3 regions of the Arthrobacter sp. SLBN-53 genome follow, and region 3 is predicted to be linked to each of the others. Evidence: riboswitches for the same ligand, from Rfam matches in the RefSeq annotation. Region 3 holds a riboswitch; each other region holds the start of a gene.
What was found. Region 3 has a riboswitch for cobalamin ahead of FBY28_RS25510 (methyltransferase domain-containing protein). Riboswitches for the same ligand answer to the same signal wherever they lie in the genome.
Positions count from the first base shown of each region.

Region 1: linked by a shared signal. The riboswitch ahead of FBY28_RS26220 (mycobacterial-type methylenetetrahydrofolate reductase) and the one ahead of FBY28_RS25510 (methyltransferase domain-containing protein) in region 3 are both predicted to bind cobalamin.
Region 2: linked by a shared signal. The riboswitch ahead of FBY28_RS05130 (ABC transporter substrate-binding protein) and the one ahead of FBY28_RS25510 (methyltransferase domain-containing protein) in region 3 are both predicted to bind cobalamin.

Region 1 is NZ_VFNN01000001.1:3,290,445-3,301,156, reverse strand. Features, by position in the region: gene metE (5-methyltetrahydropteroyltriglutamate--homocysteine S-methyltransferase) at 1-794, shown strand, start outside; gene folP (dihydropteroate synthase) at 839-1,624, opposite strand; partial or broken gene FBY28_RS26220 (mycobacterial-type methylenetetrahydrofolate reductase) at 1,660-2,483, opposite strand; cobalamin riboswitch at 2,566-2,774, opposite strand; gene FBY28_RS15745 (pyruvate carboxylase) at 2,842-6,234, opposite strand; gene FBY28_RS15740 (bifunctional 2-methylcitrate synthase/citrate synthase) at 6,231-7,364, opposite strand; gene prpB (methylisocitrate lyase) at 7,361-8,269, opposite strand; gene prpD (2-methylcitrate dehydratase PrpD) at 8,272-9,777, opposite strand; gene FBY28_RS15725 (short-chain fatty acyl-CoA regulator family protein) at 9,899-10,712, shown strand, end outside.
Region 2 is NZ_VFNN01000001.1:1,070,764-1,081,475, reverse strand. Features, by position in the region: gene FBY28_RS05150 (transglutaminase family protein) at 1-349, shown strand, start outside; gene FBY28_RS05145 (ribonuclease Z) at 333-1,193, opposite strand; gene FBY28_RS05140 (CBS domain-containing protein) at 1,282-1,710, shown strand; gene FBY28_RS05135 (GNAT family N-acetyltransferase) at 1,719-2,327, shown strand; cobalamin riboswitch at 2,330-2,459, shown strand; gene FBY28_RS05130 (ABC transporter substrate-binding protein) at 2,500-3,528, shown strand; gene FBY28_RS05125 (ABC transporter substrate-binding protein) at 3,525-4,538, shown strand; gene FBY28_RS05120 (FecCD family ABC transporter permease) at 4,535-5,560, shown strand; gene FBY28_RS05115 (ABC transporter ATP-binding protein) at 5,589-6,344, shown strand; gene FBY28_RS05110 (LLM class flavin-dependent oxidoreductase) at 6,345-7,754, opposite strand; gene FBY28_RS05105 (MetQ/NlpA family ABC transporter substrate-binding protein) at 7,751-8,674, opposite strand; gene FBY28_RS05100 (methionine ABC transporter permease) at 8,712-9,395, opposite strand; gene FBY28_RS05095 (methionine ABC transporter ATP-binding protein) at 9,392-10,393, opposite strand; gene FBY28_RS05090 (LLM class flavin-dependent oxidoreductase) at 10,627-10,712, shown strand, end outside.
Region 3 is NZ_VFNN01000001.1:5,324,919-5,335,630, forward strand. Features, by position in the region: gene FBY28_RS25485 (DUF222 domain-containing protein) at 1-765, opposite strand, end outside; gene FBY28_RS25490 (nitrate/nitrite transporter) at 1,114-2,532, shown strand; gene FBY28_RS25495 (bifunctional nitrate reductase/sulfite reductase flavoprotein subunit alpha) at 2,653-6,609, shown strand; gene FBY28_RS25500 (hypothetical protein) at 6,690-6,899, shown strand; gene FBY28_RS25505 (ABC transporter substrate-binding protein) at 6,907-7,914, opposite strand; gene FBY28_RS25510 (methyltransferase domain-containing protein) at 7,914-8,696, opposite strand; cobalamin riboswitch at 8,754-8,939, opposite strand; gene ilvD (dihydroxy-acid dehydratase) at 8,947-10,712, opposite strand, start outside.

The sequences.
Region 1 (10,712 bases), 2.0 Mb from region 3:
TGCAGTACTTCGCCGAGCAGTTGGACGGGTTCTTCGCCACCCAGAACGGCTGGGTGCAGTCCTACGGGTCCCGGTGTGTCCGTCCCCCGATTCTCTACGGTGACGTGGCGCGTCCGTGGCCGATGACCGTCGCGTGGGCGGCCTACGCACAGTCGCTCACCGCCAAACCGGTCAAGGGAATGCTGACCGGTCCGGTGACCATCCTGGCGTGGTCATTCGTCCGTGATGACCAACCGCTGGCCGACACGGCTGCACAGGTCGCACTCGCCATCCGGGACGAGACGGTGGACCTGGAGAAAGCCGGTATCGCCATCATCCAGGTCGACGAGCCTGCGCTGCGGGAACTGCTCCCATTGCGCTCCAAGGAGAAACAGGATTACCTGGCGTGGTCGGTGGAGGCCTTCAGGTTGGCCACTGCGGGTGTGCGCGACGACACCCAGGTGCACACCCATCTGTGCTACTCGGAGTTCGGGGAAGTGATCGGCGCCATCGCCGACCTCGACGCCGACGTCACGTCCATCGAGGCCGCACGATCGCATATGGAGGTGCTCACCGATCTCAACGCGGTGGGCTTCAGCAATGGAGTGGGACCGGGTGTCTACGATATTCATTCCCCGCGGGTGCCGACCAAGCAGGAGATAATCGTGGCGCTACGTGAGGCGCTGGAAGCGGTTCCTGTGGAACGCCTTTGGGTAAACCCGGACTGCGGTTTGAAGACCCGCAGGACCGACGAGATCAGCGAGTCGCTCCGCAACATGGTCGAGGCCGCCAAGGTGGTGCGCGCAGAACGGTGACGACAGTCGTGCCCCGGAGTCCTTACGGGCTCCGGGGCACGGTCTCATTGAGCACTCAGGGGCACTGTAGGCGCTCGGGCTGTTCCAGCAAGTGCCTCGAGCACCGCGATGGTGTCGAGCGTCTCTGGGACGTCGTGGACCCGCACGGTGTCAACTCCGGCTGTCCACGCGGCGCCCAACACAGCAAGCGAGGCCGCCAACCGACCATCCGCACCGCGGCCGGTCAGCGCACCGAGAAAAGACTTGCGGCTCACCCCCAGTACGACGGGAAATGGCCCGCCGCACAGATCAGGTAGTCGGCGCAGCAATTCGAGGTTGTCGGCAACAGACTTGCCGAACCCGATTCCCGGATCCACCCACACCGGCCGGGCACCGGCTGTGAACGCCGATTCAGCCGTTCCCTGGACAAAGGCTCGCGCCTCGGCATTCACGTCGCCATACTCCGGGTAGCCTTCTGCCAGAACCGGAACCGTATGCGCGTGCATGCTCACATATCCGACACTCAGTCTCCCGGCGAGGTCGTACAGCTTGCCGGACACGTCGTTGATGATGCGGGCTCCGGCCCGGACCGCTTCCTCCGCGACCTCACGATTACGGGTATCGACAGACACCACACCGCAATGTGCGAGTTCGGCGACGATCGGCACCACCCGGTCGATCTCTTCGTCCACCGATACCGGAACGGCTCCGGGCCGAGTGGATTCTCCGCCGACGTCCACCGCCCAGGCTCCGTCGTCGAACATCATCAGACCGGCCTCCACCGCCGGATCGGCCGTATCGAATCTGCTTTGCGCCCAGAAGGAGTCGGGTGTCGCGTTGAGGATGCCCATGACCCGCATCGGCGTGTCGCGGTCACGTGCGCTCGTCACGGCGACCAGTACGCCAGCATCTCGGCGAACGTGTCGAACGCCGGACCGCTGATACCGTAGGGGGCCTCAAAGTGCACGCTCAGCGGAAATCCCAGGTCGGCAACACCGTCGATGACCTTCTCGTACAGATCCACGAGGAGCCGTCGTTTCGTATCCGGGTCACTGGTGGCCAGTTCTCGGACGAAAGCCTGCTCCCGCGCGACGGTCTCGTTACCTGCATCGCGGATCAACCAGTCGATCAGGCCGACCCGATCCTCTATCTTCGGCACGAATCCGAACGACAACAGGATCTCCGGTCGATGCGGGCTGGTTCGGGCGAAATCACGCAGGAATCCGGTGATCGCGTCGGAGTACAGCAGCTGCGTCATGCCGAATGTTGCGCCCTTGGCGCATTTGACGTCGAATCTGTCCTGCTCCGCCTCGCGGGTCGGGATCAGTATGGCCCCGCGGTGTGTGACGAGCTCGTCGAACTTCGCCAGCGCATCGGCCGGAGCCACGCCGTTGCCTCGTCATGGAAAGCAGTCACCTGGGTACAGAGTGCCCGAACGCCGTCGAGACCGGTGCGCAGATCCGTCCAGTAGTCGAGCACGTCCATCTTCGGCTGCATCTCGACGGGGCGATCACCGTCCTCTTCGATCATCCCGGGGATCATGATGTGACCGATTCGCCCGGAAATCCCCGAATTTGCGGCCAGGGCCACAATCTTGTGAGCTTCATCTCGGACGTGGTCGGGCCCACGATCCAGATTCGGTGGCACCAACTCCAGAGCGATGGTGTTCAACGGCACGACGGTCGTCCTTCGATGCGACGGGAAGCTCATCGCCTGAGGAAGACGACCGACGCAGCAGCAGTCGCTGTTCGGACATCCGCCCATTCCGCGAGGCGATGCGCCGCCGGGCGCGGCGCGCCCGGCGCAGCTGGCAGGTCTTCGGACTCGCAGGCTCGCATCCGCTCGATGCACCTAGTGGCCGTGGCTTCCCGGTGTGTGACACCAGTGCCTGTTACGGCGTTCGTTCCTACATACCGCTGCGGGACAGTCCCGGATTCTCACCGGGTTCCCTCTCGCACCGCACCTGAGTCAGCATGCGGGGCTCGATGCCGTGATAGAGATTCACAGCAAACCAGTTGCATCGGTCAGCCTACATCGCCAGGGCTCGGCGTTCCGGCCACTGGGCCGGTCACGAGATCACGACCAGGAGGTCGCCGCCCTCGACTTGGGCGGTGCCGGTGACGGCGATGCGGGTCACGGTGCCGGCCTTGGGTGCGGTGATGGCAGCTTCCATCTTCATGGCTTCGATGGTGGCGATGGTCTGTCCGGCCTGCACGGTGTCACCGGCGTCCACGCCGATGGTGACGACCCCGGCGAACGGGGCGGCGATGTGGTCGGGGTTGGTCTTGTCGGCCTTTTCGGCCGCGGCGACCTCGCTGGCGATGCTGCGGTCCCGGACCAGGGTGGGGCGCAGCTGCCCGTTGAGGATGGCCAGCACGGTACGCATCCCACGCTCGTCGGCCTCGGAGACAGCCTCCAGGCCGATCAGCAGTTCCACCCCCGGTTCGAGTTGCACACGGTGTTCCTCGCCCTGGCGCAACCCGTAGAAGAACTGGTTGGCCGAGAGCATCGAGGTGTCGCCGTACTGGTCGCGGTGGGCCTGAAACTCCTTGGTGGGACCGGGGAACAGCAACCGATTCAACGTCTCCTGACGGGAACGCCCACCGACCGACAGCGCCGCCTCATCCTCTGCAGAGAGCGGGGTTTCGGGTTTGGCGTCGGCGCGGCCCTGTAATGCCTTGCTGCGCCACGGTTCCGGCCAACCACCGGCCGGATCACCCAACTCACCACGCAGGAACCCGATCACACTGTCGGGAATGTCATAGCGATCCGGATCGGCGGCGAACTCATCGGCATCAGCACCGGCACCCACCAACGCCAACGCCAGATCCCCCACCACCTTGCTCGACGGAGTCACCTTGACCAACCGGCCCAACACCCGATCCGCCCCGGCGTAGGCGTCCTCGATCTCCTCGAACCGATCCCCCAACCCCAACGCCACGGCCTGGGTCCGCAGATTGCTCAGCTGCCCACCGGGGATCTCATGGGTGTACACCCGCCCCGTCGGCGCCGGCAGACCGGCCTCAAACGGGCTGTAGACCTTGCGCAACGCCTCCCAGTACGGCTCCAGATCACACACCGCCGTGAGGTCCAGACCGGTATCGCGGTCGGTATGCGCGGTGGCGGCCACGATCGCCGACAGTGCGGGCTGGCTCGTGGTGCCCGCCAACGGCGCCGAGGCCCCATCCACCGCCGAAGCGCCCGCGGTCCAGGCCGCCAGATAGGTCGCCAACTGCCCACCGGGAGTGTCATGGGTGTGCACATGCACCGGCAGATCGAACCGCTCGGTCAGCGCACCCACGAGCTTCGTGGCGGCCTGCGGGCGCAACAACCCGGCCATGTCCTTGATCGCCAACACATGCGCCCCGGCCGCCACGATCTGCTCGGCCAAGCGCAAGTAGTAATCCAGGGTGTAGAGGTCCTCGGCAGGGTTGCTGAGGTCCCCGGTGTAGGACATCGCCACCTCGGCCACCGCCGACCCGGTCGCGCGCACCGCATCGATGGCCGGGCGCATCGAGTCCACATTGTTCAACGCATCGAAAATCCGGAAAATATCGACACCGGTCGCGGTCGCCTCATCGACAAAGGCCTCGGTGACCAGCTCCGGATACGGGGTGTAGCCCACGGTGTTACGCCCGCGCAGCAGCATCTGCAAACAGATGTTGGGCATCGCCTCCCGCAACGCGGCAAGGCGCTCCCACGGGTCTTCCTTCAGAAAGCGCAGCGCCACATCATAAGTCGCGCCACCCCAACACTCCACCGACAACAACTGCGGGGTCAACCGGGCCACATACGGCGCCACCAACAACAACCCGTTGGAGCGCACCCGGGTCGCCAACAACGACTGATGCGCATCGCGGAACGTCGTATCGGTCACCCCGAGGGCCGGGGAATCCTTGAGCCACTGCGCAAATCCCTGCGGCCCGAGCTCCACCAACTTCTGCTTGGACCCCGCAGGCGGGGCCACCGACAGGTCGCACGGGGGCAGCTTGTCGGCGGCATACACCGGTGACGGGCGCGCCCCGTTGGGCTTGTTCACCGTCACATCGGCCAGATAGTTCAGGATCTTGGTGCCACGATCGGCCGGGGTGTGCGAGGTCAACAGCTGCGGGCGCTCATCGATGAACGATGTCGTCACCCGGCCCGCCCGGAAATCCGGATCATCGATCACCGCGAGCAGGAACGGGATGTTGGTGGTCACACCGCGGATCCGGAACTCCGCCAACGCACGACGCGCCCGCGCGGCGGCCATACCGAAATCCCGACCGCGACAGGTCAACTTCACCAACATCGAATCGAAATGCGCGCTGATCTCCGCACCGGTGTGCGTGCCACCATCCAACCGGATACCCGCACCACCCGGAGAGCGGTAGGCCGTGATACGCCCGGTATCGGGACGAAACCCGTTGGCCGGATCCTCAGTGGTGATGCGGCACTGCAACGAGAAGCCGCGCGCACCCGCATCCAGAATCTTGTCCTGACTCAACCCCAGATCGGCCAGGGTCTCCCCCGCAGCGATCCGCAACTGCGAGGACACCAAATCCACATCGGTGATCTCCTCGGTCACCGTGTGCTCCACCTGAATCCGCGGATTGCACTCGATGAACACATGATGACCGCGCTCGTCGAGCAGAAACTCGATGGTCCCCGCACAGAAGTAATCGATGTGCCGTGCCAATGCCACCGCATCGGCACAGATCTTCTCCCGCACCGCCGGATCCAGATTCGGGGCCGGGGCCAACTCGATGACCTTCTGATGGCGACGCTGCAAACTGCAGTCCCGCTCGAACAGATGGATCACATTGCCATCACCATCGGCGAGGATCTGCACCTCGATATGGCGCGGGTTGATCACCGCCTGCTCCAGATAGACCCGACCGTCCCCGAACGCCGACTCCGCCTCCCGCGACGCCGCCTCGATCGCCTCACGCAACCCCGACGACTCCTCGACGCGGCGCATCCCGCGACCACCACCACCGGAGACCGCCTTGACGAACAGCGGAAACGTCATCGAGGCCGCTGCAGCCAACAGATCCTCCACCGAATCCGAAGGCTCCGAGGACGCCAACACGGGCAGACCGGCCTCCCGCGCCGCCGCGATCGCCCGCGCCTTATTGCCCGTCAACTCCAACACCTCGGCCGACGGGCCCACGAACGTGATCCCGGCCTCCACACACGCCCGCGCCAACTCCGGGTTCTCCGACATGAACCCATACCCCGGATACACCGCATCCGCACCGGCATGCTGGGCCACCCGGATGATCTCCGGCACCGACAGATACGCCCGGACCGGATGCCCCTCATCCCCGATCTGATACGACTCATCAGCCTTCAGCCGATGCAACGAATTGCGATCCTCGAACGGGTACACCGCAACGGTGGCGATGTTCATCTCGGTTGCTGCACGGAACGCGCGGATGGCGATCTCGCCGCGATTCGCGACCAGTACCTTCGATATCACCGGCGACGTTCCAACGGTCGCTGGGCGGTCCCGACGTACTCACTCAACGGCCGAATGAGAGCGTTTGACGCGGTTTGCTCCATGATATGGGCCGTCCATCCGGTGATCCGACTCATCACGAAAATCGGTGTGAAACAACCGATGTCGAAACCCATCAGGTGGTACGCCGGCCCGGTCGGGAAGTCCAGGTTCGGCTTGATACCGGTGGCGGCGGCCATATCGGCCTCCAGCACGTTGTAGATGTCCAACCATTTCTGCCCGTCCCGGACGGCGGCGACCCGGATCAGCGACTCCTTCATGGTCGGCACGCGTGAGTCACCGTTCTTGTAGACCCGGTGGCCGAAACCCATCACCTTGTCCTTGCGGGACAGCTTGCCGTGCAACCATGCCGATGCGTTGTCGGCAGAGCCGATCTCCAGCATGTCGTGCATCACGGCCTCATTGGCGCCGCCGTGCAGCGGACCCTTCAGCGCACCGATGGCCGCGGTCACCGCGCTGTAGATATCAGACTGCGTGGAGGTGACGACCCTGCTCGCGAACGTGGAGGCGTTGAAGCTGTGTTCGGCGTAGAGCACCATCGATGCTTCGAAGGCGTCCACGATGGCCATTTCCGGGACGTCCCCGAAGCACATGTGCAAGAAATTCTGTGAGTAGCTCATGTGACTGTGCGGGGCGATCGGGTCGAGACCGCGACGCCGACGCATGTCCGCGGCCACGATCGTCGGCAGCACGGCCAGCATGCGCAGCGACTTGTCGTAGTTGGCCCTCGGACTGCTGTCATCCTCATCGGGGTCCTGGGCGCCCATGTAACTGATCAACGTGCGCACGACGTCCATCGGGTGGCAGGTGTCGGGCAGCTTGGAGAGCAAGGACTGCATACTGCGGTCCATCCGTCGGGCAGCACGCTCACGCTGAGTGAACAGAGCCAGCTCCTGGTCTCCTGGCAGCTCGCCGTGCCACAGCAGGTAGGCGACCTCTTCGAAGGAACACATGGCAGCCAGATCCTGCACCGCGTAACCGCGATAGGTCAGCGAATTGGTCTCCGGGACAACCTTGGAGATCGCCGTCGTGTCCACGACGACGCCGGCCAGCCCCTTGAAGATGCGCGGACTGTCTTCGACAGCGCTCACGGTGCCACCCCCTGAAGTGCGAAGTTGTAGATGTCGGAGTCGAATTCGTTGTATTCGGCGTAATGCAACAGCTCGTAGAGCCGGCTTCGGTGTTGCATCTGAGCCAGCAGGCCGGATTGTGTTCCCGCCGAATTGATCTCACGCAGTCCGGTTTCTACGGCATGCATGGCCAACCGCAGTGTTGTGACCGGATATATGACAACGTTGTAGCCGATGTCGGCGAGCTGGCTGGCGGTCAACAGTTCGGACTTGCCGAACTCGGTCATGTTCGCCAGTAGCGGCGTGTCGACGGCGTCCCGGAAGTGCTCGAAGTCGGCCGGATTGTGCAGCGCCTCGGTGAAGATCAGGTCGGCCCCGGCATCGGCGTAGGCCTTGGCCCGGTCGATCGCGGCACCGATTCCTTCGATGCCGGCGGCATCGGTGCGGGCACAGATCACAAAGTTGGGATCGCGCCGCGCAGCGACCGCCGCCCGCAACCGCTTGACCATCTCGGACGTCTCGACCACGGCCTTGCCGTCGAGGTGGCCGCAACGCTTGGGATTGACCTGGTCTTCGAGGTGCAGGCCGGCCAGGCCGGCGTCCTCGAGCAGGGTGACCGTGCGCGCAGCGCTCATGGGCTCACCGAACCCGGTATCGGCGTCGATCAGCGTGGGCAGGTCCGTCGCCGCGGCGATCTGCGCACCCCGACCGGTCACCTCGGTCAGCGTCGTGAGGCCGATATCGGGCAGTCCGAGGTCGGCCGAGAGCACCGCACCGGACACGTAGACACCGTCGAACCCGATCTCGGCGACCAGCTTCGCGACCAGCGGAGAGAATGCGCCCGGAAACCGTTGTAGCCGGCCTGAGTTCAGTGCGGTGCGAAAGCGCGATCGCTTCTCCGCGGCCGAGATCGACGCACCCATCAGGCTCATCGGAAGATGCCCGAGGGAATCGTCGGCGCCTTGTCCAGCACCCGTTGGTCGACCCGGATGTTCAGCGCACCCAGACCACCCGACTTGATACCGGCAACGCCGTCGACGACCTGCAGAAAGCGTTGCTGCTCTTCCGGTTCCACCACTCGCTCGGCCAGCACGCCGAACTTGTGAACGTACTGTTCCCGAGCGAAGGGGCGGGCGCCCAGCGGATGTGCATCGGCGACGGCGAGCTCGTCGACGATGGTCTCACCACTCTTGAGGGTGATCACGGCCTTGGCGCCGAATGCCTTCTCGGCCGGGTCGGTGCTGTGGTAGCGACGCGTCCATTCCGGATCTTCGACCGTGGAGATCTTGCGCCACAGCTCGATGGTGTCGGGACGGTGCGCGCGCTCCGGCGCGTAGGAGTGCTCATGGTGCCAGGTACCGTCCTGCAGCGCGACGGCGAAGATGTACATGACCGAGTGGTCCAGCGTCTCCCGGGACGCGTCTGGATCGAACTTCTGCGGATCGTTGGAGCCGGTGCCGATCACTACGTGCGTGTGGTTGCTGGTACGCAGCACGATCGACGCGATCTGCTCGAGATCCCCCACCCGTTCGCGCATTCGGCGGGCAAGGTCGATGGGCGCTTGGCTCTGGTATTCGGCCGAGTGCTCCTTGGTGTAGGTGTCCAGGATGGCCCGCTTCGGCTCACCCCGGTCCGGCAGCGGCACGGTGTAGGTGCGCTCGGGTCCACCCAGCATCCAGGCGATGACGCCGTCCTCACCCTCCCAGATCGGGGCCGGGGATCCCTCGCCGCGCATCGCTCGGTCCACCGCCTCGATGGCCACCTTGCCGGCCCAGGCCGGGGCGTACGCCTTCCAGCTGGAGATGAGGCCCTTGCGTGACTGGCGGGTCGCGGTGGTCAGATGCAGCGCCTGCCCGACGGCGTTGTAGATGGTCTCGGTGTCCAGGCGCAGCATGGTGCCCAGACCGGCGGCGGCCGACGGACCGAGGTGCGCGACATGGTCGATCTTGTTCTCGTGCAGACAGATACCCTTGACCAGATCGACCTGGATCTCGTAGGCGGTGGCCAATCCGCGGATCAGGTCGGCACCGCGCACCCCGAGCTGTTGGCCGACGGAGACCAACGCTGGGATGTTGTCCCCGGGATGGGAGTATTCGGCGGCCAGGAACGTGTCGTGGAAGTCGAGTTCGCGCACCGCGACGCCGTTGGCATAGGCGGCCCACTCCGCCGAGTAGCTGCCCTCGACGCCGAAAACGGCGGCACCCTGGCGCGTGGGATGCGCCAGCGCCTGTGCGCGGGCGACCGTCACCGGGCGGCGGGTCACCGACGCCGCCGAGACCGACGCGTTGTCGATGATGCGGTTGATCACCATTTCCTCGGTGGCCGGCTCGACCGCGACCGGGTCGGCGGCGACCTCGGCGATCTTCCACGCGAGGTGCTCGGTGCGAGGGAAATTCTCGGCGCTGCGTCGGGTACGGACGTCATGTCTCTGCATGATCCGCACGCTACGCAAACGGCGATGACATGCGAAAGAACCTGTAAATGCGTAATTTTGCGTCCATTGTCGACGCACTTTGCGAATGTTGTGTAAGGCCGGTGCGCTAGGGTTTGCCGTGGTGGCGAGGACATTCGCGGGAGCCCGGCTACGGCGGCTCAGGGACGAGAAGGGCCTGACTCAGGTCGCGCTGGCGCGCGCCCTGGGGCTGTCCACGAGTTATGTGAACCAGCTGGAAAACGACCAGCGCCCCATCACCGTCCCCGTACTGCTCGCGCTCTCGGATCGCTTCGATCTCCCGACGCACTACTTCGCGCCCGATTCCGATGCTCGGCTGGTATCCGACCTCCGCGAGATCCTGGCCGAGGGGTCCTCGACGACGACCCAGATCGAGGAGTTGGTCGCACGCATGCCCGAGGTCGGGCAGACCGTGGTCAACCTGCACCGGCGACTGCACGATGCGGTGGCCGAACTCGAAACCGTGCACGCTCGCGCCAATTCCGAGCTTCACGGCGGTACCCAACAGCCGATGCCCTTCGAGGAGGTTCGCGACTTCTTCTACGACCGACGCAATTACATCGACGCGCTCGACCGTGCCGCCGAGGATCTCTTCGTCCGGCGCGGTCTGCGCATCGGAGGCATGGACGGGCAACTGGCCGAGCTACTGTTCGACGAGTTCGCCATATCGGTCGTCGTCGATAGCGGAGATCGCCTCGGGCCCAACGTCAAACGACGCTACGAACCGGACACCCGGACACTTCTACTGGCACGTTGGCTGCTCCCAGGACAGCGCGCCTTCCAGTTGGCCACCCAGCTGGCGCTGCAACTGCACTCGGATCTGATCTCCTCGATCGTGACCACCGACGACCAGCTCAGTGCCGAGGCGCGCGATGTCGCGCGCATCGGGTTGGCGAACTATTTCGCAGGCGCCCTGC
Region 2 (10,712 bases), 4.3 Mb from region 3:
CCTGGACGCGCTGCGCGAGGGCAAGGGTGTCTGCCAGGATTTCGCGCACCTGACGCTGATCCTGTTGCGCAGCATGGGAATACCGGCCCGCTATGTGTCGGGGTACCTGCACCCCAAGCGCACCGCCAAGGTGGGTGACACCGTCGAAGGACAGAGCCATGCCTGGATCCAGGCCTGGACCGGCGACTGGTGGCACTACGACCCGACCAACGACAAGGACATCAACGAGCAGTACATCAGCGTGGGTGTGGGCCGGGACTACGCCGACGTGACCCCGCTGAAGGGCATCTACTCGGGTGAGGGATCCACCGACCTCGACGTGGTCGTGGAGATCACCCGGCTGGCTTGACGCAGACGCCGGGGTGAACCTGCACCCGGTGCAGATCGTTGCCGAGTTCGATCTGTCGGTCGAAGGTGGTGGCTGCCAGCGCCCGCCACTGATCTTCGGTGCCCGGCGCCATGGCGGGCACGTAATGGGTCAGGATCAGGATGCCGACGCCGGCGCGCGCGGCGGTATCGGCGGCCTGTTCCACACTGGAGTGGTAGTCGCAGATGTCGCGCACCCGCTGCAGGGGCACCGCCTCGATCAGATCGCGACGAATCGCGGTGTGCACCAAAGCGCCTGCCCCGGAGGTCAGCGCATCAAGCGTGGCGCACGGCACCGTATCGCCGGCGAGCACCACCGAGGCGCCACCGTGATCGATGCGGAAGGCGATGGTCGGCGCGACCGGTCGGTGGTCGGTGGGCGCGACGCGCACCTGCACGCCGCCCTCATCCCACACCATCCCGTCGGTGTACTCGTGCACCTGCACCCGCGGTGGTCCGGTCAGATCGGCGTGGTGCTCCAGTCGGTAGGAGATGTCATGGCCGAACGCGGCCAGCATCGCCTTGACCACGTCGGCGGTGCCGGGCGGCCCGATGATGGGCAGCGGTGTGGGGTCGGGGTCGAAGGTGCCGATCCACCGGGTGATCAGGACATCGCCCAGATCGGCGATATGGTCGCTGTGTAGGTGGGTCAGCAACAGCGCGCTGAGCTGGGGCGCGCCGGAGCCCGCAGCGGCGAGTCTCTGCAGTACCCCGCGGCCGCAGTCGACGAGGAACGTCTGGTCCGCTGCGCGGATCAGGGTGGACGGGCCCGCCCGGTCCGGGTCGGGGATGGGGCTGCCGGTTCCCAACAGAGTCACCTCGATCATGGCCCACATATACCGCCGCAATCGTCCGCAGGTGGCAGATCCGACGTAGCCTGAATGTGGCGGAGGTCACATATCGCGGGAGGGCGTCATGCGGATAGCCGACGTACTGCGGAACAAGGGGTCGGCGGTGGCCACGATCGCACCGGAGACATCGGTGGCCGATCTGCTCGCGGGCCTGGTCGGGCGGAATATCGGCGCGATGGTGGTCGTCGGTCCGGACGGGCCGGTCGGCATCGTCTCCGAGCGCGATGTGGTGCGCCGTCTGCATGATCTGGGTCTGGATCTGCTGACCAGACCGGTCGGCGAGATCATGACCACGCATCTGGTGTTCTGTGCACCCGAGGACTCGGTCGACAGTCTGAGTGCGGCGATGACCCATCACCGGGTGCGGCACATCCCGGTGCTCCAGGACGGCCGGTTGGCCGGGATCGTGAGCATCGGGGACCTGCTCAAGAGCCGCATGCAGGAACTGGAGTCCAGCACGGAGTACTTGCAGGCGTACATCACGCAGGGCTGAATGGACGGGTGCGTGACCCACAGGTACGACCCGCCGCCCGTTCCGATGTCGACACCCTGGGCCGGGTGCTGGGCCGGGCGTTCTTCGACGATCCGGTGATGGCGTGGATGCTGCCCGACCCGCAGGCGCGTCGGCGCAAACTGCACAAGCTGTTCGCCGGACTGACCCGCCATCACCATCTGGCTCGCGGCGGGGTGGAGGTCGCCTGTGCGGAGTCCGGCATCGCGGCGGCGGCGCTGTGGGACCCGCCGGGTCAGTGGCGGCACACCGCGGCCGAGGAATTGCGTGCGGCGCCATCGATGCTGCTGACCTTCGGCGGTGCGGTGCGCCGCGGGATGCAGGTATCGGAGTTGATGAAGCGGTCGCACCCCGACGAGCCGCACTGGTATCTCGCCGTGATCGGCAGCGATCCGCAGGTACGTGGTGGCGGCTTCGGTCACGCGCTGATGCGGTCGCGGTTGGACCGTTGCGATGCCGAGTACGCGCCCGTCTACCTGGAGTCCAGCAACCCCGACAACATCGGTTACTACCAGCGCTTCGGCTTCGAGGTCACCGGAGAGATCACCCTGCGCGACGGGGGACCCGTCATGTACCCGATGTGGCGCAACCCGCGGTAAACCCGTCTGCGGTGCAAGCCGGTAGAGTTCGGTGCTGACCTGCAGGGGAATCCGGTGACAATCCGGAGCTGACGCGCAGCGGTGTGAGGCATGGCCTCGAGCCCGAATGCCTGCGGTCGTGCCACCGTCGACGGCTCCGCGTTTGGGCCCTGTACCGAAGGAAGTCACCGCCGTGCGGGTGATCGTCACGCTGCTCTGTCTTGTCCTCACCGTCACCGCCTGTGGCAGAGCGGAGGCGCCGGCTCCCGCACCCGCTGCCGCGGCCGTAGAAGCCGGCGGTACCAGCTATCCGCTGACGCTGCAGAACTGCGGCGTGCAGGTCACCTTCGAGCATGCGCCGCGACGCGCGGTGTCGCTGTATCAGGCCTCCACCGAGATCCTGCTCTCCCTCGGCCTGGCCGACCGGATGGCGGGCACCTCCACCTGGTTCGACCCGGTGCTGCCCGCGTTGGCCGCCGACAACGACCGGGTGCCCCGGATCGCCGACAACGACCCGAGCCTGGAGGCGGTGCTCGATCTGGAACCCGATCTCATCACCTCGGCGAGCGCCCATACGTTCACCCCTGCTGTCGTCGGTGAGCGCGCCCGCCTGGCCGAACTCGGCATCCCCACCTACCAGTCGCCATCGGTGTGCACCGACGCCATCGTCGACGGTGAGACGGTGACGCGTACCGCACCGCTGGAGATGGACACGCTGTTTCGTGAAATCACCGAGCTGGCACAGATTTTCGACGTCCAGGACCGTGGCGCGGAGCTGGTGAGCCGGCTCAGGCAGCGGCTCGACGACGCACCTCGGATCGCGGCGCGCGAGGCCACGGTGGCGTTCTGGTTCTCCGGGTTGCGCACCCCGTACCTGGCCGGCTGTTGTTCGGCGCCCGGGCTCTACGCCCGCGAGTTCGGCGCCACCAATGTATTCGCCGACGCCGCCGAGGACTGGCCCGAGATCAGCTGGGAGGCGCTGGCCGACCGCAACCCCGACGTGCTGGTGCTGGCCGATCTGAGCCGCAAACGCATCGACGGGGACGCCCTCGACACCAAGATTGCGTTCCTGGAGTCCAACCCCGTCACCCGGAACATGACGGCCGTTCAGCAGAAGCGCTACGTCGTGCTGACGGGCTCCGAACTCGACCCGGGTATCCGTCAGATCGACGCCGTGGAGAAACTCGCCGACGGTTTCGCGACGATCGGGGAACCGAAATGATCGTCCGCGCCGTGCTCGGCATCGCCGCCGTGTCGGCGCTGACCGCCTGCGGACAGTCGGCGGTCAGCGCCCGCAATGACGCCGCAAGCGCCGGTTATCCCATGACGGTGAGCAACTGCGGTCGCGATGTCGTCATTCCCGCGCCGCCGCAGCGCGCGGTCTCGCTGAACCAGGGGTCTACCGAGATCCTGCTGTCGCTCGGGCTCGCCGACCGCATGGTCGGCACCGCCACCTGGACAGATCCGGTCCGGGAGAATCTCGCCGCGGCCAACGCCACGGTTCCGAAACTGGCGGAGAACAAGCCATCGCTGGAGACGGTGCTCGACACCGAACCCGATTTCGTATCGGCATCCTTCGCCGGAACGCTCGGGCCCGGCGGCGTTGCCGACCGCGATCAGTTCGGGTCCCTCGGGGTGCCCACCTATGTGGCACCCAGTGATTGCGTGGGCAGGATGTCTGTGGACACCGACGGACCGCGTGACGAACCGTTCACCATGGCCGCCATCTACCAGGAGATCCGAGAGCTGGCACGCATTTTCGACGTCATCGAGCGTGGTGAGGAGCTGGTCGCCCAGTTGGAGCAGCGGATGCAGGCCAACCGGTTGCAGGTCGATGCCGATCTCGGGTACTGGTTCTCCGATATCCGAGCGCCGTATTTCGCCGGGTGCTGCGGCTCGCCGGGCGTCATCACCGACGCGGTCGGTGCGCGCAACATCTTCGTCGACACCACCGAGGAGTGGCCGCAGGTCAGCTGGGAGGTGATCGCCGAACGCGATCCCGACGTCCTGGTGCTCGCGGACCTGAGCCGGCGCACCATCGACGGTGACGCGCTGGATGCGAAGATCGCCTTCTTGGAGTCCAATCCGGTGACCTCGCGGCTGACCGCCGTGCAGCAGAAGCGCTACATCGTGGTCAACGGCGCCGACCTCAACCCGTCCATCCGCACCGTCGACGGCACCGAGAAGGTCGCCGACGGACTGCGCCGCTTCGGATACGCCGGCGCACGGTGACGCTGCGCACGCCCTCGTTGGCCGTCCTCTGGATACTGGGACTGGCGCTGCTGGTCGCCTCGGCGGCGGCGGCCATCACCATCGGCCCGGCGGCCCTGTCCGTCCGTGACGTCTATGGGATCGTCGCCGAACATCTTGGTGCCGGTCCCTCGGGCGCGACCAGGATCCAGGACGGCATCGTGTGGCAGCTGCGGTTGCCGCGGGTGCTGCTCGCCGCGGTATGCGGTGCGGGGCTGGCCCTGTGTGGTGCGATTCTGCAGTCGCTGCTGCGCAATCCGCTGGCCGATCCGTTCGTGCTCGGAGTGTCCTCGGGCGCCTCGACCGGCGCGGTGTTGATCGCGGTGCTCGGGGTCGGCGCGGGCGCGCTCACGCTCTCCGGTGGCGCATTCGTCGGAGCGGTGCTGTCCTTCGGGGTGGTGCTGCTGTTGGCGCATGCCGCGGGCGGCGGCACCGACCGGGTGGTGCTGGCCGGTGTTGCTGCCACGCAACTGTTCTCGGCGTTGACATCGTTCATCGTCTTGTCATCGGCCGACGCCGAGCAGACCCGGGGCGTGCTGTTCTGGTTGCTCGGTTCCCTTGCCGGGGTGTCCTGGACCGATGTCGCGGTCTGCGGTGTGGTGGTGGGCACCGGACTGGTGTGCTGTTTGGCCTACGCGCGGGCGCTGGACGCCTTCGCCTTCGGTGACGACGCCGCGGCCACCCTCGGGGTGTCGGTCCGGCAGGCCCGCATCGTGTTGCTGGTGATGACCGCGCTGATCACCGCCGCGCTGGTCAGCGCTGCCGGGGCGATCGGATTCGTCGGGTTGGTGTTACCGCACGCCGCCCGATTCGTGGTGGGGCCCGCGCATCTACGTCTGTTGCCGACGGTGGCCATCTTCGGCGCGGTGTTCATGGTGTGGGTCGACACGTTGGCCCGCACCGTGTTCGCGCCGCAGGAGCTACCCACCGGGGTGGTGACCGCGCTGTTGGGTGTGCCTGCGTTCGCGTTGATCCTGTTGCGCCGCCGGGGGATACCGGCATGAGCGCAGCTTGCAAGAGAATCGTCGACACATGAGCCTGCGCGCGGACCGGGTCGGCTGGACACGCTCGGGCCGAATGGTGCTCGACGGTGTCACCCTGAAGCCCGCGGCGGGCAGCACCGTGGGACTGCTCGGGCCGAACGGATCCGGTAAGTCCTCGCTGCTCAAGCTGCTCGCCGGGGTCGATCACCCCGACGACGGGGTGGTCGAACTCGATGGCCGTCCGATAGCCCGGATGTCGCGGCGCACCCTGGCCCGGCGAGTGGCGATGGTGGCCCAGCACGCCGAGACCGAGTTACACATCACGGTGCGTGATGTGGTGCGGCTGGGGCGGATCCCGTACACCGGCATGATCGGGACGGACACCGAGGGCACGGCGGTGGTGGACCGCGCGTTGGCAGCGACCGGGCTGACCGATATGACCGAACGGTTCTGGCAGACCCTGTCCGGCGGTGAGCGCCAGCGGGTCCAGATCGCCAGGGCGCTGGCCCAGGACCCGGACCACCTGCTGCTCGACGAGCCGACCAACCACCTCGACATCGCCCACCAGTTGGAGATCCTGGTGCTGGTCCGCCGGCTGGACATCACGACGGTCGTCGCGCTGCACGACCTCAATCTGGCGGCGATGTTCTGCGATCACATCGTGGTGCTGTCCGGCGGGATCGTCGTGGCGACGGGAATTCCCGCCGAGGTGCTTACCGAAGAGCTGATCGAGATGGTGTACGGGGTCCGATGCCGGGTCAGCGTCGAGGACGGGCTGCCGCATGTTCGGTTCGCGCTCGACTGATCAGGCGACCGGTTGGATCTCCCGATCGGCCAGCGAGTTGCCGGCGAAAGCGCCGCGGTAACGCGCGGCCGGATGGCTGTCGGGCAGCCGGTCACCCTTGCCGAGCAGCTTGTGGCGCAACGTACCCGACTTGTCGGTGCCGAGCAGGCCGCGCTCACGCAAGGTGGGGAACAGCCGGTCGGCCACCTCGCGGAACGATTGTGGAACCGTCGCGTGATAGACGTTGATCCCGTCCACACCGGCCTCCCGCCATTCTTCCAAGCGATCCGCGATCTCGGTGGGGGTGCCCACGACCCGGTTGGCGCCCTCCATCACCCATGCCATGTCGCGGATGGTGGGCTCCTCGTTGCCGGAAACCTCGGCGGCCCAGCGCTTGAAGCTCTGGATGCCGGTGAACTCACCGAGCTCACTGATCGGGGTATCCAGCGGCAGCCCGCCCGCGTCGATACCGGCATCGCCGAGTGCGTGCAAGGCGATGCCCTCCAGATCGAGGTAGCGCTTGAGTTCGTCGTTGCGTCGGATCGCGTCGGCATGGGTGTCGCCGATGACGAAGGACAGGCCTTGGGCAAAGGTGATGTCGTCGGGATCCCTGCCGTACTCGGCGGCCAGTGATCGGGTTTCGGTGGTCAGCTTGTAGGCATCCGCCGGTGAGGGGCTGCCGATGTAGACGCCCTCGGCATTACGTGCCGAGAACAGTTGGCCCGCGGGGGAGGAACCGGCCTGGAACAGCACCGGTGTGCGTTGCGGAGACGGTGAGGTGAAATGCGGTCCCTCGACGCGGTAGCGCGGTCCGACGTGGTTGATCCGGTGGATCTTCGCCGGGTCGGAATGCACGCTGCGCTGCTTGTCCTGTACCAGCGCGTCCTCGTCCCAGGAACCCTCCCAGAGTTTGTAGGCGACGTCGACGTATTCGTGGGCCCACTCGTAGCGCTCGTCGTGGGCGAGGGTGCCCTCGTGGCCGAAACTGCGAAACATGTTGGCGTTGAAGCTGGTCACGATGTTCCAGCCCAGCCGGCCCTCGGTGTAATGATCGAGTGAGGACATCCGCCTGGCGAAATTGAACGGGTGATCCTGGATGATCGAGCTGGTGAACACGATGCCGAGGTTCTCCGTCACCGCCGCGAGCGCCGACGCCAGCACCGAGGGATCGTTCACCGGGATCTGGATGCCCGCCTCGACCGATTTGCGCCAGTTGCCGTTCCACGGCGCGCGCAACCCGAAGACATCGGCGAAGAACAGCAGATCGTAGCCCGCCTTGTCGACCTCGGCGGCCAGCGAAGTCCAATGCCGCAAGGAATTGAACTTGTGGTTCTGCGCCTCCGGTGCCCGCCACAACCCGTGCAGCACGTGGGATGCGGTATTCATCACGAATGCCGAGTAATACAGCGGTTTACGGCGTCGGTCGGTCACGAGCTGGTGCCTTGTCCCGCGGAGTCCGACTCGCCGATCGGACCGAGGGTGTCGCGGATCAGGGCGTTGTCGGTGGTCTGTAGGAACTCGGCGATCTTCGGGTCGGAGAAGGTGGCGATCAGCTTCTCGACGTTCGGGTCGTCGAGATGTTTGTTGCTGACCACCAGGCCACCCTCGCTGCCTGCGGGTGCTGGATGGCGGTCCAGGATCTGATATTCGCGCAAGCCCGCGGCGTACACATCGGAGATGTGCACCACCACGGCGTCGACATCGGCCAGGCTGCGGGCCAGCTGGCCGATCGGTACCTGGATGAACTCGTAGTCCTTCGGGTTGGTGGCCACATCGCTGAGCTGGGGCAGCCCCTCGACGGTGTCCTTGCCGGGCTTCAGGGTGATCTGGCCGGCCTCGGCGAGATCCAGCAGGGCAATGGCCTGACCGGCGGGATCGTCACGCAGGGCGATCTTGGCACCGGCGGGCAGTTGGTCCCAGCTGTCGTACTTGTCGGAGTAGGTGGCCTGATCCCAGGTGAATGTCGGCGCCGCCAGCGTCAGCTCGAAACCGTTGGCGGCGATGGCATCGTTCAGGAACGGCTGGTGCTCGAAGAAGTTGCCGGCCACGGTACCGGCGTCGACCGCGCGGTTGATCTCGATCAGGTTGTCGATCTGTACGGGCTTTATGGTGATGCCGTGCTCGGGCGCGATGTTCTCGCTGATGTAGGCCAGTAGATTCTCGGCCGCGATATCGGTACTCCAGGTGGCCACCTCGAGTTCGGTGCCGAAGGGCTGGTCTCGATTGGCGTTCTGACTGTAGACGATACCGCCGACGACGACGGCAACCAGACCGGCGGCCGAGGCGATCCACGGCCAGCGCTTGCGCTGTCTGATCTCGATATCTGCCGTCGGGTTGTGCTGGTCTGTCATGTGTTCCTCTGTTCTCGTCGGGTCAGCGGGTGAGTGCTCAGCGGGTGAGTGCTTTGACAACACGGTCGCCGGTGAACTGGACCAACTGGATGGTGATGATCAGTGCGATCACGGTGGCGATCATGATGTTGTCGTCGAACCTGTTGTAGCCGTAGGTGATTGCGAGATGTCCGACGCCGCCGGCGCCGATGGATCCGGCGATCGCCGAGTACTCGATCATCGCGATGGTGTTGACGGTCAGGGCACCGGCCAGCGCGGGGAGCGCCTCGGAAAGCTGCACGGACCGGATCACCTGGACGTGCGAGCCGCCCGAGACCAGTCCCATATCGGCGACATCGGTGCGGACCTCGCGCAACGCGTTCTGGACGAGGCGGGCGAAGAAGGGTATGCCGGCCACCGTCATCGGCACGATCGCGGCGGCGATGCCGATGGTGGTGCCGACGATGAATCGGGTGATCGGGATGATCGCGGCCATCAGGATCAGGAACGGCAGCGATCGACCGATGTTCACGATCATGTTCAACGCGTTGAATACTCGCGGGTCCGGGAACAGCCCGAACGATGACGTGTTGTGTAGCACGATGCCCACCGGTGTGCCGATCAACACCACGAGCGTCATCGTCACCCCGACCATCACCCAGGTTTCGCCGTAGGCGGGCAGCAACAGATCGGGGACCCGTGCCCATGGGGTGCTGAAGTCTTCGGCGGCGAGCAGGATCATGCGGCTTCCTCGCCGCCGACGGTGTCGACGGCACGCACGTGCAGGCCGCGGTCACGCAGGTGATCGGCGAAACCGGCTGGTGCGCCGGGGGAGATGGCCAGCACGGCGCGGCCCACTGCGACGCCGCGGATCGCCTCCACGCTGGCGCTGAGCACGTGGACCTGTGTGCTGGTCAGTCCCGGGGTGGATCGGATGGAGGTCAGCCAATCCAGCGGGACATCGCGGGAGGCGTACGAGATCTCCCACACGTCACCGGGTGCGCGCAGGGGTGCACTGGGACGGTCGGGCAACAGCTCATGTGCCAGAGCAGAATTCGGATCGAGGATGATGTCTTCGACCGAGCCACTCTCGATGATGCGACCGTTGTCGATACGGGCCACCGAATCGGCGATCTCGCGAACCACCTCCATCTCGTGGGTGATCAGGATGATCGACAGGCCGAACTCATCGCGCAGTTCGGCGAGCAATCCAAGGATCGACTGGGTCGTGGCCGGGTCCAGCCCGGACGTTGCCTCGTCGGAGAGCAGGTTGGACGGCCCGAGCGCGAGTGCGCGGGCAATACCGACCCGCTGCTTCTGGCCCCCCGAGAGCTGGGCCGGGTAGAACTCACGGCGGTCGCTCAACCCGACCCGGTCCAGTAGCTCGTCGACACGTTTGTTCACCGAGCCGTCGGTGGCGTGCAGGTATTGCAATGGCAGCGCGACGTTCTGGGCCACAGTGCGGCGGCGCAGCAGAGGAGCGGTCTGGAAGATCACGCCGACGCTGCGGCGGGCGGCCAGTAGCTGGGCACGGTCGAGGCGGGTGAAGTCCTTACCGTCGACGCGCACGGTGCCACTGGTGGGCCGCTCCAGGAAGCTCACGCAGCGCGACAACGTGCTCTTTCCGGCGCCGCTTGGTCCGACGACGGCCAGGATCTCACCGCTACCGACCGACAGGGAGATATCGTCGAGGACGGTGCGGTCGCCGAACCTCTTGGTCAGATTCTCGATCTCGATCACGTTGACTCTCTTGGTTGATCCGCCCCGGGGTCGGACGGCACGGAGCGCTGGCATACCTCTGCGCGAATCCGCTCAAGATACGTACTGGGCCGCCGCCGCGGAACGGTAGCGATCTGGTTGATTCGAACTGCGTCATGATTGTCGAAAGTCTCTGTCGCTGAGTAGATTTGTCGGATGCGAGTTGAGGACTTCCTGTTTTCGGCGAAGCGGATCGTCGGCGAGGGGCCGACGCCGTGACGGTGAAATTCCACTGGTATCTGCCCACGCACGGCGATACCACCACCATCGCCGACAACCGGGGTGATGCGGCGAGCCGTGC
Region 3 (10,712 bases):
GTTCAATGGGTTCGGCGAGGGATTGGGAATCGGCGCTTCGTCGGCGGGATTGTTGATCCCCGGAGCGCCCCACACCTGATTCACCGTCTTGAGGTAGGCGCCCAGCTCCGGATCGACCCACCCCGAGATGCGGATCAACCCGTCGGGATCCTGGCGTCCCAAGGTGATTCCGCGCTCGTGGGCGGCGATATCAGGACCATCGCCATCGGGGTTGAGCGCACAGATCGCGTAGTCGGCGACCTCACGCAAGGTGCGCGGGGTGATCCGGGTAGCCGCCTCGACCAGATCCGCCTCCAGTTGTCCGCACCGCTGCCGGTCGGCGTAGCGGCCCGCCCGCTCCACCGCGGTGCGGATCTCCTGCACATGCTCAAGGTTGATGGTGCCCTCGGCCAGGGCCGCGGCGCATGCGGGCAAGGTCGGTCCCAGCACCTGCCCGTCGAGGCTGTGGCGTGGCCCGAGGTCGGCGGCATCACGTAGCCGGTGGGCGGCCTCGGCCTCCGAGATCCGCAGCCGGATGGTCAGGATCTGGGCCCAGGTGCGGGCACCGATCTCTTTGGGCGTGCTCTGGGCCTGTAGCGCGGCCAGGATGCGGTGGTCGAGCACGGCGGTGGTGCGGGCGCGGTGCTCGCGCTGAGATTGCAGCGTCAACAGATCAGCCGGCGACAGGCGGGTGACGTCGAGGGCGGCCAGCTGCTCACAGGCGGAGTCGTATGCGTCGAAGACCGCCAACACGGCCTCTCGATCCGCCACTCCATTCGCCAACATGTTCGAATTCTATCGACAAGCACCGACACGGACACGCGTTGTCCACAGGCCTCTGAGCTATCCACAGATGCAGAAAAACTACTGGCGCCCAATCGGTTTCAGGGGTACAAGCATGCCGTTCGGAGCGCGAGTCACGCCGGCGGCATCGCGTGCGGCGGGCCACCGAGAACACACGTCGATTGTTTCCGACCAGTTTCGTCGATGCTGCGGTCGTGAAACCCCGGGCGCACCAGCACCATCGGACTCGATGTGAGTAGGTGTTGACAGCCCCGACATGGTGGGGCAACCGGTGCGGAATGGCCGAGCCATAACTTCTGTCTCAACCGTTTCCATTGCTGGGAGGAATCCGTGCTCAACACACGCCGCAACCGCGATATCGCGCACTGGGATGCCGAAGACGTCGACGCCTGGGAATCCGGCGGGAAAGACATCGCCAAGCGCAACCTGATCTGGTCGATCTTCGCTGAGCACGTGGGCTTTTCGGTGTGGTCGATCTGGTCGGTGATGGTGTTGTTCATGCCGCAGGACGTCTACGGTATCGACGCCGCGGGCAAGTTCTATCTGGTGGCGATGCCGACACTGGTCGGGGCCTTCATGCGCATCCCGTACACCATCGCCCCGGCCCGGTTCGGCGGACGCAACTGGACCATCGTCAGCGCCCTGCTGTTGCTGATCCCGCTGGCGCTGACGCTGTGGGTGATGTCGCAGCCCGGCACGTCCTACACCACGTTCATGCTGGTGGCGGCGTTCGCCGGCCTCGGCGGCGGCAACTTCGCCTCCTCCATGACGAACATCAATGCGTTCTACCCGCAGCGTCTCAAGGGCTGGGCGCTCGGGCTCAACGCCGGCGGCGGCAATATCGGTGTGCCGGTCATCCAGCTGATCGGACTGCTGATCATCGCCACCGTGAGCAACACGGCGCCCTACCTGGTCTGCGCGATCTACCTGGTGCTCGTCGGCCTCGCGGCCCTCGGCGCCGCGTTCTTCATGGACAACCTCGGTAACCAGCGCTCCAATCTGGGCGCCATGGTCGAGGCGATGCGATTCAAACACTCCTGGGTGATGAGCTTCCTCTACATCGGCACGTTCGGCTCGTTCATCGGATTCAGCTTTGCATTCGGCCAGGTGCTGCAGATCAACTTCCTCGCCGGCGGTGACACCCCGGCTCAGGCATCGCTGCACGCCGCGCAGATCGCCTTCCTCGGCCCGTTGCTCGGATCCATCTCGCGTCCGATCGGCGGTAAGCTCGCCGACAAGATCGGTGGCGGAAAGATCACGCTGTACGTGTTCGTCGCCATGATCTTCGCCGCCGGAATCCTGGTCGCCGCAGGCGTTCTCGACGACAGCGCGGCCGGTGCACCCACCGGCGGTCAGATGATCGCCTACGTGGCCGGTTTCATCCTGCTGTTCATCCTGTCGGGCCTGGGCAACGGTTCGACCTACAAGATGATCCCGTCGATCTTCGAGGCCAAGGCGCAGGGCCACGACGAGTGGAGCCGCGAGGAGAAGGCGGCCTGGTCGCGGAGCATGTCCGGTGCCCTCATCGGCTTCGCCGGCGCGGTCGGTGCACTGGGTGGGGTGTTCATCAACATCGTGCTGCGGATGTCCTATGTCAGCGACGCGAAGTCGGCGACCAACGCCTTCTGGGTGTTCCTCGGCTTCTACGTGATCTGCGCCATCGTCACCTGGGTCGTGTTCCTGCGGTTGTCCTCGTCGAAGACCGCGGTCAGCCCGGCGCCGCTACCGGAATCGGTGGCCACCGCGTAACCGGACGAACTCGGCCTCACGAGGCGCTCACCGCGGGGATGAGCGTCTTGTGAGGTCGAGTTTTCCTTGCCATAACGTCGCCTCAAAGGAGCCGGAACAGTGCCAGCACACGATGGTGGCATGTCGGTGACCACGCGGACCGCCTGCTCGTACTGCGGTGTCGGCTGCGGTATCGAGGTCACCACCACGGCCGATCGCAACACCGGTCTGCCGGTGATCGCCAAGGTCAGCGGCGACAAGCTGCATCCCACCAACCGCGGCAGATTGTGCACCAAGGGTGCCACCCACGCCGAGTTGATGGCCGCGACCGAGGGCAGGATGACCGCCGCACTGGTGCGACCCGAGCGCGGCGCGCAGCCGGTGGAAACCCCGGTCGAAGAAGCCGTGGCGCAAGCCGGGAACCGGCTGCGCGCCATCGTCGACGAACACGGACCCGACGCGGTAGCGCTGTACGTATCGGGCCAGATGTCGCTGGAGGCACAGTATCTGGCGACCAAGCTGGCCAAGGGTTATCTGCGCACCGTGCACATCGAATCGAACTCTCGGCTGTGCATGGCCAGCGCGGGCACCGGTTACAAGCAATCGCTCGGCGCCGACGGCCCGCCCGGCTCATACACCGACTTCGATTCGGCGAACCTGTTCTTCGTCATCGGCGCGAACATGGCCGATTGCCATCCGATCCTGTTCCTGCGCATGGCCGACCGGCTCAAGGCAGGTGCCAAGATGATCGTGGTGGACCCGCGGCGCACCGCCACCGCCGACAAGGCCGACCTGTACCTGCCGATCGCACCGGGTACCGACCTCGCACTGCTCAACGGGCTGTTGCATCTGCTCGTAGTCAACGGCGACATCGACGAGGAGTTCATCGCCGAACACACCGAGGGCTGGCGGGACATGCCGGCGTTCCTCGCCGATTACCCGCCCGCCCGGGTGGCCGCCATCACCGGACTGGACGAGGCCGACATCCGCACCGCCGCATCGATGATCGCCGCGGCAGGGGAGTGGATGTCCTGCTGGACCATGGGCCTGAACCAGAGCACCCACGGCACCTGGAACACCAACGCCATCTGCAACCTGCATCTGGCCACCGGTGCGATCTGCCGGCCGGGTAGTGGGCCGATGTCACTGACCGGACAACCCAACGCGATGGGCGGCCGCGAGATGGGGTACATGGGACCGGGTCTACCCGGCCAGCGTGTGGTCCTCTCGGCCGAGGACCGGGCATTCTGCGAGGAACAGTGGGGGCTGGAGCCGGGCACCATCCGATCCGAGGTCGGCCCGGGCACGGTGGCCATGTTCGAACAGGCCGCCGCCGGTGAGATCAAGGCCTGTTGGATCATCTGCACCAATCCCGTTGTTTCCGTGCCGAATCGATCAACCGTCATCGCCGCCCTCGAATCGGCCGAACTCGTCATCACCCAGGACGCCTACATCGACACGGCGACCAACCGCTACGCCGATATCGTGCTGCCGGCCGCACTGTGGTCCGAAAGTGACGCGGTGATGGTCAACTCCGAACGCAACATCACCTTGCTGCAGCAGTCCGTCGCGCCGGTGGGCCAGGCTCGGCCGGACTGGGAGTTGATCTGCGGGGTCGCCGAGCATCTGGGTTTCGGCGACGATTTCGCCTACAAGTCCAGCGCGCAGATCTTCGACGAGATCCGTCGCTTCGCCAATCCCCGCACGGGTTATGACCTACGCGGGGTCAGCTATGACCGGCTGCGCGAGACGCCCGTGCAGTGGCCCTGCCCGCCCGCCGATGCCGACGACCGCCACCCCATCCGTTACGTCAACGACGGTGTGTCGCAGACCCTGCACATCGACGCCGACGGGCACCGTCCCCGGCTGGCATTTCCGACACCGTCGCGGCGGGCGCAGTTCCTCGCCCGGCCGCATATGGACCCGCACGAACTGCCCGACGACGATTATCCGATGGTGCTCAACACCGGTCGGCTGCAACATCAGTGGCACACCATGACCAAAACCGGTCGGGTGGCCAAACTCAACAAACTCGACGCCTCGCCGTTCGTCGAGATCCATCCCGATGATGCTGCGGCGCTGGGCATCACCGCTGCCCACCACGTCGAGCTCACCTCCCGGCGCGGCCGCGCCGTGCTGCCGGCATCCCTCACCGACCGGGTGTGCCGGGGCAGCGTGTGGGCGCCGTTCCACTGGAACGACGAGCACGGTGAGTACCTCGCCGTCAACGCCGTCACCAACGACGCCGTCGATGCGGACTCCCTGCAACCCGAACTGAAAGTGTGCGCCGTACGGCTCCGGCCCATCGAGGTGGCGGCCCCCGATCCGCTCGGTCTGCCCACGGCTGCACCACAATTCACCGACGACGAGAAGCTCTACCTGTCCGGGTTCTTCACCGGATTGGACGCGACACCGGGCGGCGTCCCGGTCCTGCCGCTCTCGGCGCCGGTGCGCCCGGCGGTCCGGCTGTGGGTCGACGGACTCCTGGCGGGCACCTACTCGCGCGCAACCGAGCAACCCGCCACCGGACCACTGGTGCTGTGGGCCTCCCAGACCGGCAACGCCGAGGAGTTCGCGACCGGGCTGGCCGCACGGATCACCGGTGCCCGGTCGGTCACCATGGACGAGGCATCGTTGGACGAGGTCGCCGCGGCGACCGAGGTGTTGGTGATCACCAGCACCTTCGGTGACGGCGGGCCACCGGACAACGGCGCGGACTTCTGGGACCGGCTGTGCCGGGCCGACGCGCCGCCGCTGACCGGGGTGCGTTACGCGGTGCTCGGGATCGGGGACAAGGCGTATGCCAACTTCTGTGGTCACGCGAAATCCCTGGATGCCCGGCTGGCCGAGCTGGGTGCCGTCCGGACACACGAACTGGTCGAATGCGAATCGCACGACGAGGCGCCGATGGCCGCCTGGGCCGACGCGGTCACCACCGCACCCGCCGACGCCGCGCCAACAGCCGCACCACCCCGGCCCGGGTCACCGCTGACCCGCGGCAATCCGCTGTCGGCGCCGGTGAGCCGCAACACTCGCCTGACCCCGGTGGCGGCCGCCAAGGAGGTGCGCCACATCGGGTTCGACATCACCGAACACGTCGCCGAACATGGCGTGAGCTATGCCGCCGGGGATTCCCTCGGGGTGTTCGTCGACAACGGTGCCGATTCGGTACGCGCCTGGCTGGCAGCCACCGGACTGTCCGGCGATGAGATCGTCGAGGTCGACGGCGCCGAGGTCGACCTTCGCACCGCCCTGACGCATTCCTACGACCTGTGCAAGGTGACCCCGAACCTGCTCGGGTTCGTCACCGAACGGTGCCCACAGGCGAAGGTGTTGCGACGATCCGGTGCGAAACTCGACAGCTGGCTGACCGGCCGCAACGGGCTGGACATCGTCGAGGAGTTCGCCGTCCGGGCCGATCCCGCCGAATGGCTGGACGCCCTCGTCCGGCTCACACCGCGGCAGTACTCCATCTCGTCGAGTCCGTTGGTGAGCCCACACGAGGTGCAGCTGACGGTGTCGGTGCTGCGCTACCGCACCGGCCGTGGCATCGCGCGCGGTGGCGTCGCCTCGACATTCCTGGCCGACCGGGCGCAGGCCGCGCCGGTGTTCGTGCAGCGTTCACCGAACTTCCGCCCGCCCGAGGACTCGGCAACGCCGATGATCATGGTCGGCCCGGGCACCGGGATCGCACCGTTCCGGGCGTTCCTGCAGGAGCGTCGCGCACAAGGCCACCGCGGCCGTAACTGGTTGTTCTTCGGTGATCAGCACCGCGACCAGAACTTCTACTACCGCGACGAGGTGCAGGCCATGGTCGACGACGGCTTCCTCAGCAGGCTGGACCTCGCCTTCTCGCGCGACCAGTCACGGCGGGTGTACGTCCAGCACAAGATGACCGAACGCGGTGCCGACCTGTGGCGCTGGCTGCAGGACGGTGCGCATTTCTACGTCTGCGGTGACGCGACCCGAATGGCCGCCGATGTCGATGCGGCGCTGCTGGCGATCATCCGCAAGCACGGATCGCTGTCCGTCGAGGCCGCCAATGACTACAAGAAGGAGCTTGTCGCCACCAAGCGATACGTCCGTGACGTGTATTGATCGATCACCGTGAATAAAAATCCACTCACGGTCGTTGCATCTCACGTACGAACCAGAACTTGGATCAGGAGACACGCAACATGAGTTGGCAGACCGGTGACTTTGTGACCGCCAGCCGCGAGATCGACGAGATGGATGTTCAGACGGTGCCTGAAGGTGCCGTCGGCACGGTGGCCGAGACCACGGTCTTCGGCAAGCCCAAGGTGGTCTGCTTCACCGTCCCCACGGTGTGGGGGCCCAAGCGCGCCTGTGTGCACGTGCACCGCGGCGATGTGGAATTGGCCGGCTGACGCCCGCTCAGCTGTCCTGACGCAGGGCGTCGGCGATGAGCTCGACGGCGTCGACATTGCGCAGTGATGGGTCCAACGCCGTGCCGGGCACCACGACATAACGTTGTTCGCGGACGGCGGTGAGCTGACGTGCCAACGGATCGTTTTCCAGGAATTCGATCTTGGCGGCCGCGGTATCACCGTCGTCACCGCGTGTCAGGTCGGCCAGCACCAGCACGTCGGGATCGCGGTCCAGAATCGCCTCCCACGAGGTTTCCGGCCACAGCTGACGGCTGTCGGCGAACGCGTTTCGCGCGCCCACGGCATCGGTGATAATCCCGGGGGCGCCGCAGCACCCGGCGATATAAGGCGCCCGGGTGGCCGAGTACCAGTACATCAGGCTGGTGTCGGAGGTGTTCAGGTCGGCGGTCGCGGACCGTACTCGATCCTTCAACGACGCCACGAGTCGGTCCGCATCGCCATCGGCCCCGAATATCCGCGCGATATCCCCGATTTCGGTATAGATGTCCTCGAAGGTCAAGGCGCGGTGCTGTTCTGCCTGCTGCCCGCTGCACTCGCTCGCCGACAGGTAGGTGGGAATGCCCAGGTCGGCAAAGCGTTCGCGCGACGCGATGCCCTGGTCGGAGAACGTGTAGGCGAATGTGGCGTAGACGAAGTCGGGTTCGGTGTCCAGAACGGTTTCCAGCGAGGGGAAATCGGCGCTCAGTTCGGGGACCTTCGCGTTGGCCTCGGCGAGGTGCGCCGGCACGGGTTCGTTCCACGATGCGGTGCCGACCATCCGATCGGCCAAGCCGAGAGTGAGCATCAGCTCGGTGGCGGGTTGATTGACCGAGATGGCGCGTGCGGGCGCGGCTTCCATTTCGACGTCGATGCCGCAGTTCTTCAGTACGACCGGGAATCCCGCGCCGGCGGTCGGCGTCGCCGAGGTGCCGACCGGGTCGGGAATCCGGGTGCCGCATCCCGAGACCAACATCGACACCGCGCCCAGAGCGCCGATGACGCGCTGCCACGACATCACTTGACCCCCATGACCACGTAGTCATCGAGCAGTTGCCAGACCGTGCCCACCTCGGAGAATCCGGCCTGTGCCAAGGCGGCGAGATGGAAGTCCACCGCGGTGGTGGGCGGCGGATTTCGGTGCGCGAACCGCTGATCGCGCAGTATCGCGAGGTCGGCAACCCCGTCGCGGGCCGTCGCCGCGGCCCACCACTGATCCCAGGTAGGCGATCCCGCGACGTGTGCGCGCGCCTGGGTGCCGGCGTCGTGGGCGGCGGCCAGCCTGCCAAGGGTCGGCTGGCGCCCGTCGAACCGGAAGTGGTCGCCGTTGAGCAGGATGCCGTTGTCGGAGAGCATTTCTGCCGCGGCGGTGTACACGCCCAACAAGGTCTGCGGGTCCAGCCAGTGCAGCGCGGTGGTGGAGACGAATGCCGATATCGGCGTTCCTGCCGTTGCCGCTGCCACCGCATCCGGCCAGGTGTCCTCGGCAAGGTCTGCCTCGACCACACCGAACCTGTCATGGGCGCCGAGCGTTCGGGTGGCCAGGTCGAGCAGCAGGGGGTCGAAATCGAGGGCGATCACCCGGGCACCGGGAAGTGCGTTGAGGATGCGGGCGCTCAGCGATCCCGGCCCGCAGGCGAGATCGACGACCACGGGTTCGTCACCGCAGGCCAGTCCGATGACGTCGGTGATGGCGCGAAAGCGGGATTCACGGCCCGCGATATAGGCCGATTGTTGGTCGTCCCACGCCTGTACGAGGGAGTCTGAATCGATGAGATCGGCGGGCTGAGATGCGGACATGAGGGATTCCTTCGGCATCTGGGGCCTGATCAGCGAGACCCGGTGACAAGCCGCGACACACCGTCGCGGATGCCAGCAGGTATTCGGACTCGGGGGTCGTCCTCGGCGGGCCGCCTTCCCAGGAGCATGCACTCCCAGTGGCATGTGGCCCGCCTCGTCATCCCCTCACCGCTGCGCGTCAGTCCCGGATTCACACCGGGTTCCCTACTCCCTGCGGAGGTGACTGGCCCGCACAGGCTAGCAGGGTGAACTACACCGCATCGATGTCTCGGGCCGCACCCTTGTCTGCCGAGAGCGCCAACGCGGCGTACGCACGCAACGCCGCCGACACCGTGCGCCGCCGATCCCTGGGCCGGTATCCGCCGGCGGCCTCCAGGGCCGCGCGTCGACGCTCCAGTTCCTCGCCTGGCACCTCGACCTCGATGCTGCGGCGCGGGATGTCGATGGTGATCAGGTCACCGTCGGCCACCAACGCGATGGTGCCGCCGGCGGCCGCCTCGGGGGAGACGTGGCCGATGGACAGACCCGACGTACCGCCGGAGAACCGACCGTCGGTGATCAGCGCGCACTGCGCGCCCAGCCCGCGGCCCTTCAAATAGGCAGTCGGATAGAGCATTTCCTGCATGCCCGGCCCGCCCCTTGGTCCCTCGTAACGGATCACCACCACATCGCCGGGTTGCACCCGGCCGGACAGGATGGCATCCACCGCGTCCTCCTGCGATTCCAGCACCACGGCCGGACCGGAGAACGTCCAGATGGATTCGTCGACGCCCGCGGTCTTGACGATGCAGCCGTCCACCGACAGGTTGCCGCGCAGTACCGCCAGCCCGCCGTCGGCGGAATAGGCGTGGGCCACATCGCGGATGCAGCCGTTCTCGGCGTCGGTGTCCAGGCTGTCCCACCGCTCGGACTGCGAGAAGGCCGATGCCGACCGCACACACCCCGGTGCGGCGTGGAACAGTTCGACGGCCTCGGCCGACGGCGACCCGCCGCGGATATCCCACGCGCGCAGCCATTCCGCCATCGAGCCGGAGTGCACGGTGTGCACCGTCTCGTGCAGATGACCGCCGCGCCACAGCTCGCCGAGGATGGCCGGGATACCGCCGGCGCGGTGCACATCCTCCATCAGGTAGTGACCATTGGGGGCCACCTTGCACAGGCACGGGATCAGCCGGCTGCGCTTCTCGATGTCTTCCAGGGTGTAATCCAGCTCGGCCTCCCGGGCGGCGGCCAGCAGGTGCAGCACGGTGTTGGTCGACCCGCCCATCGCGATATCGAGTGCCATGGCGTTGTCGAATGCATCGCGGGTGGCGATGTTGCGGGGCAGGACCGAGGCGTCATCATCGTCGTAGTAGGCCCGCACGATGTCCATCACCGTGCTACCCGCCTTTTCGTAGAGGGCGCGCCGCGCGGTGTGGGTCGCCAGCACCGAACCGTTGCCGGGCAGGGCCAGCCCGAGTGCCTCGGTGAGGCAGTTCATCGAGTTGGCGGTGAACATGCCCGAGCACGAGCCGCAGGTCGGGCAGGCGGCCTCCTCGATCCGCGAGATGTCGTCATCGGAGACGTCGGTGTTCACCGCATCGGCGATGGCCGACACCAGATTGAGCCGGGTCTTGACGGTGCCGTCGACGAGAACGGCGGTGCCACCCTCCATCGGGCCGCCGGAGACGAAGACGGTCGGGATGTTCAGGCGCAGTGCGGCCATCAGCATGCCGGGAGTGATCTTGTCGCAGTTCGAGATACACACCAACGCGTCCGCACAGTGCGCGTTGACCATGTACTCCACCGAGTCGGCGATGAGTTCGCGGGACGGCAGCGAGTACAGCATTCCGCCGTGGCCCATCGCGATGCCATCGTCGACGGCGATGGTGTTGAACTCGCGCGGCACACCACCGGCGGCCGAGATGGCCTCGGAGACGATGCGGCCGACGGGCTGCAGGTGCGTGTGCCCGGGCACGAACTCGGTGAAGCTGTTGGCCACCGCGACGATGGGCTTGCCGATATCGGAGCCGGCGA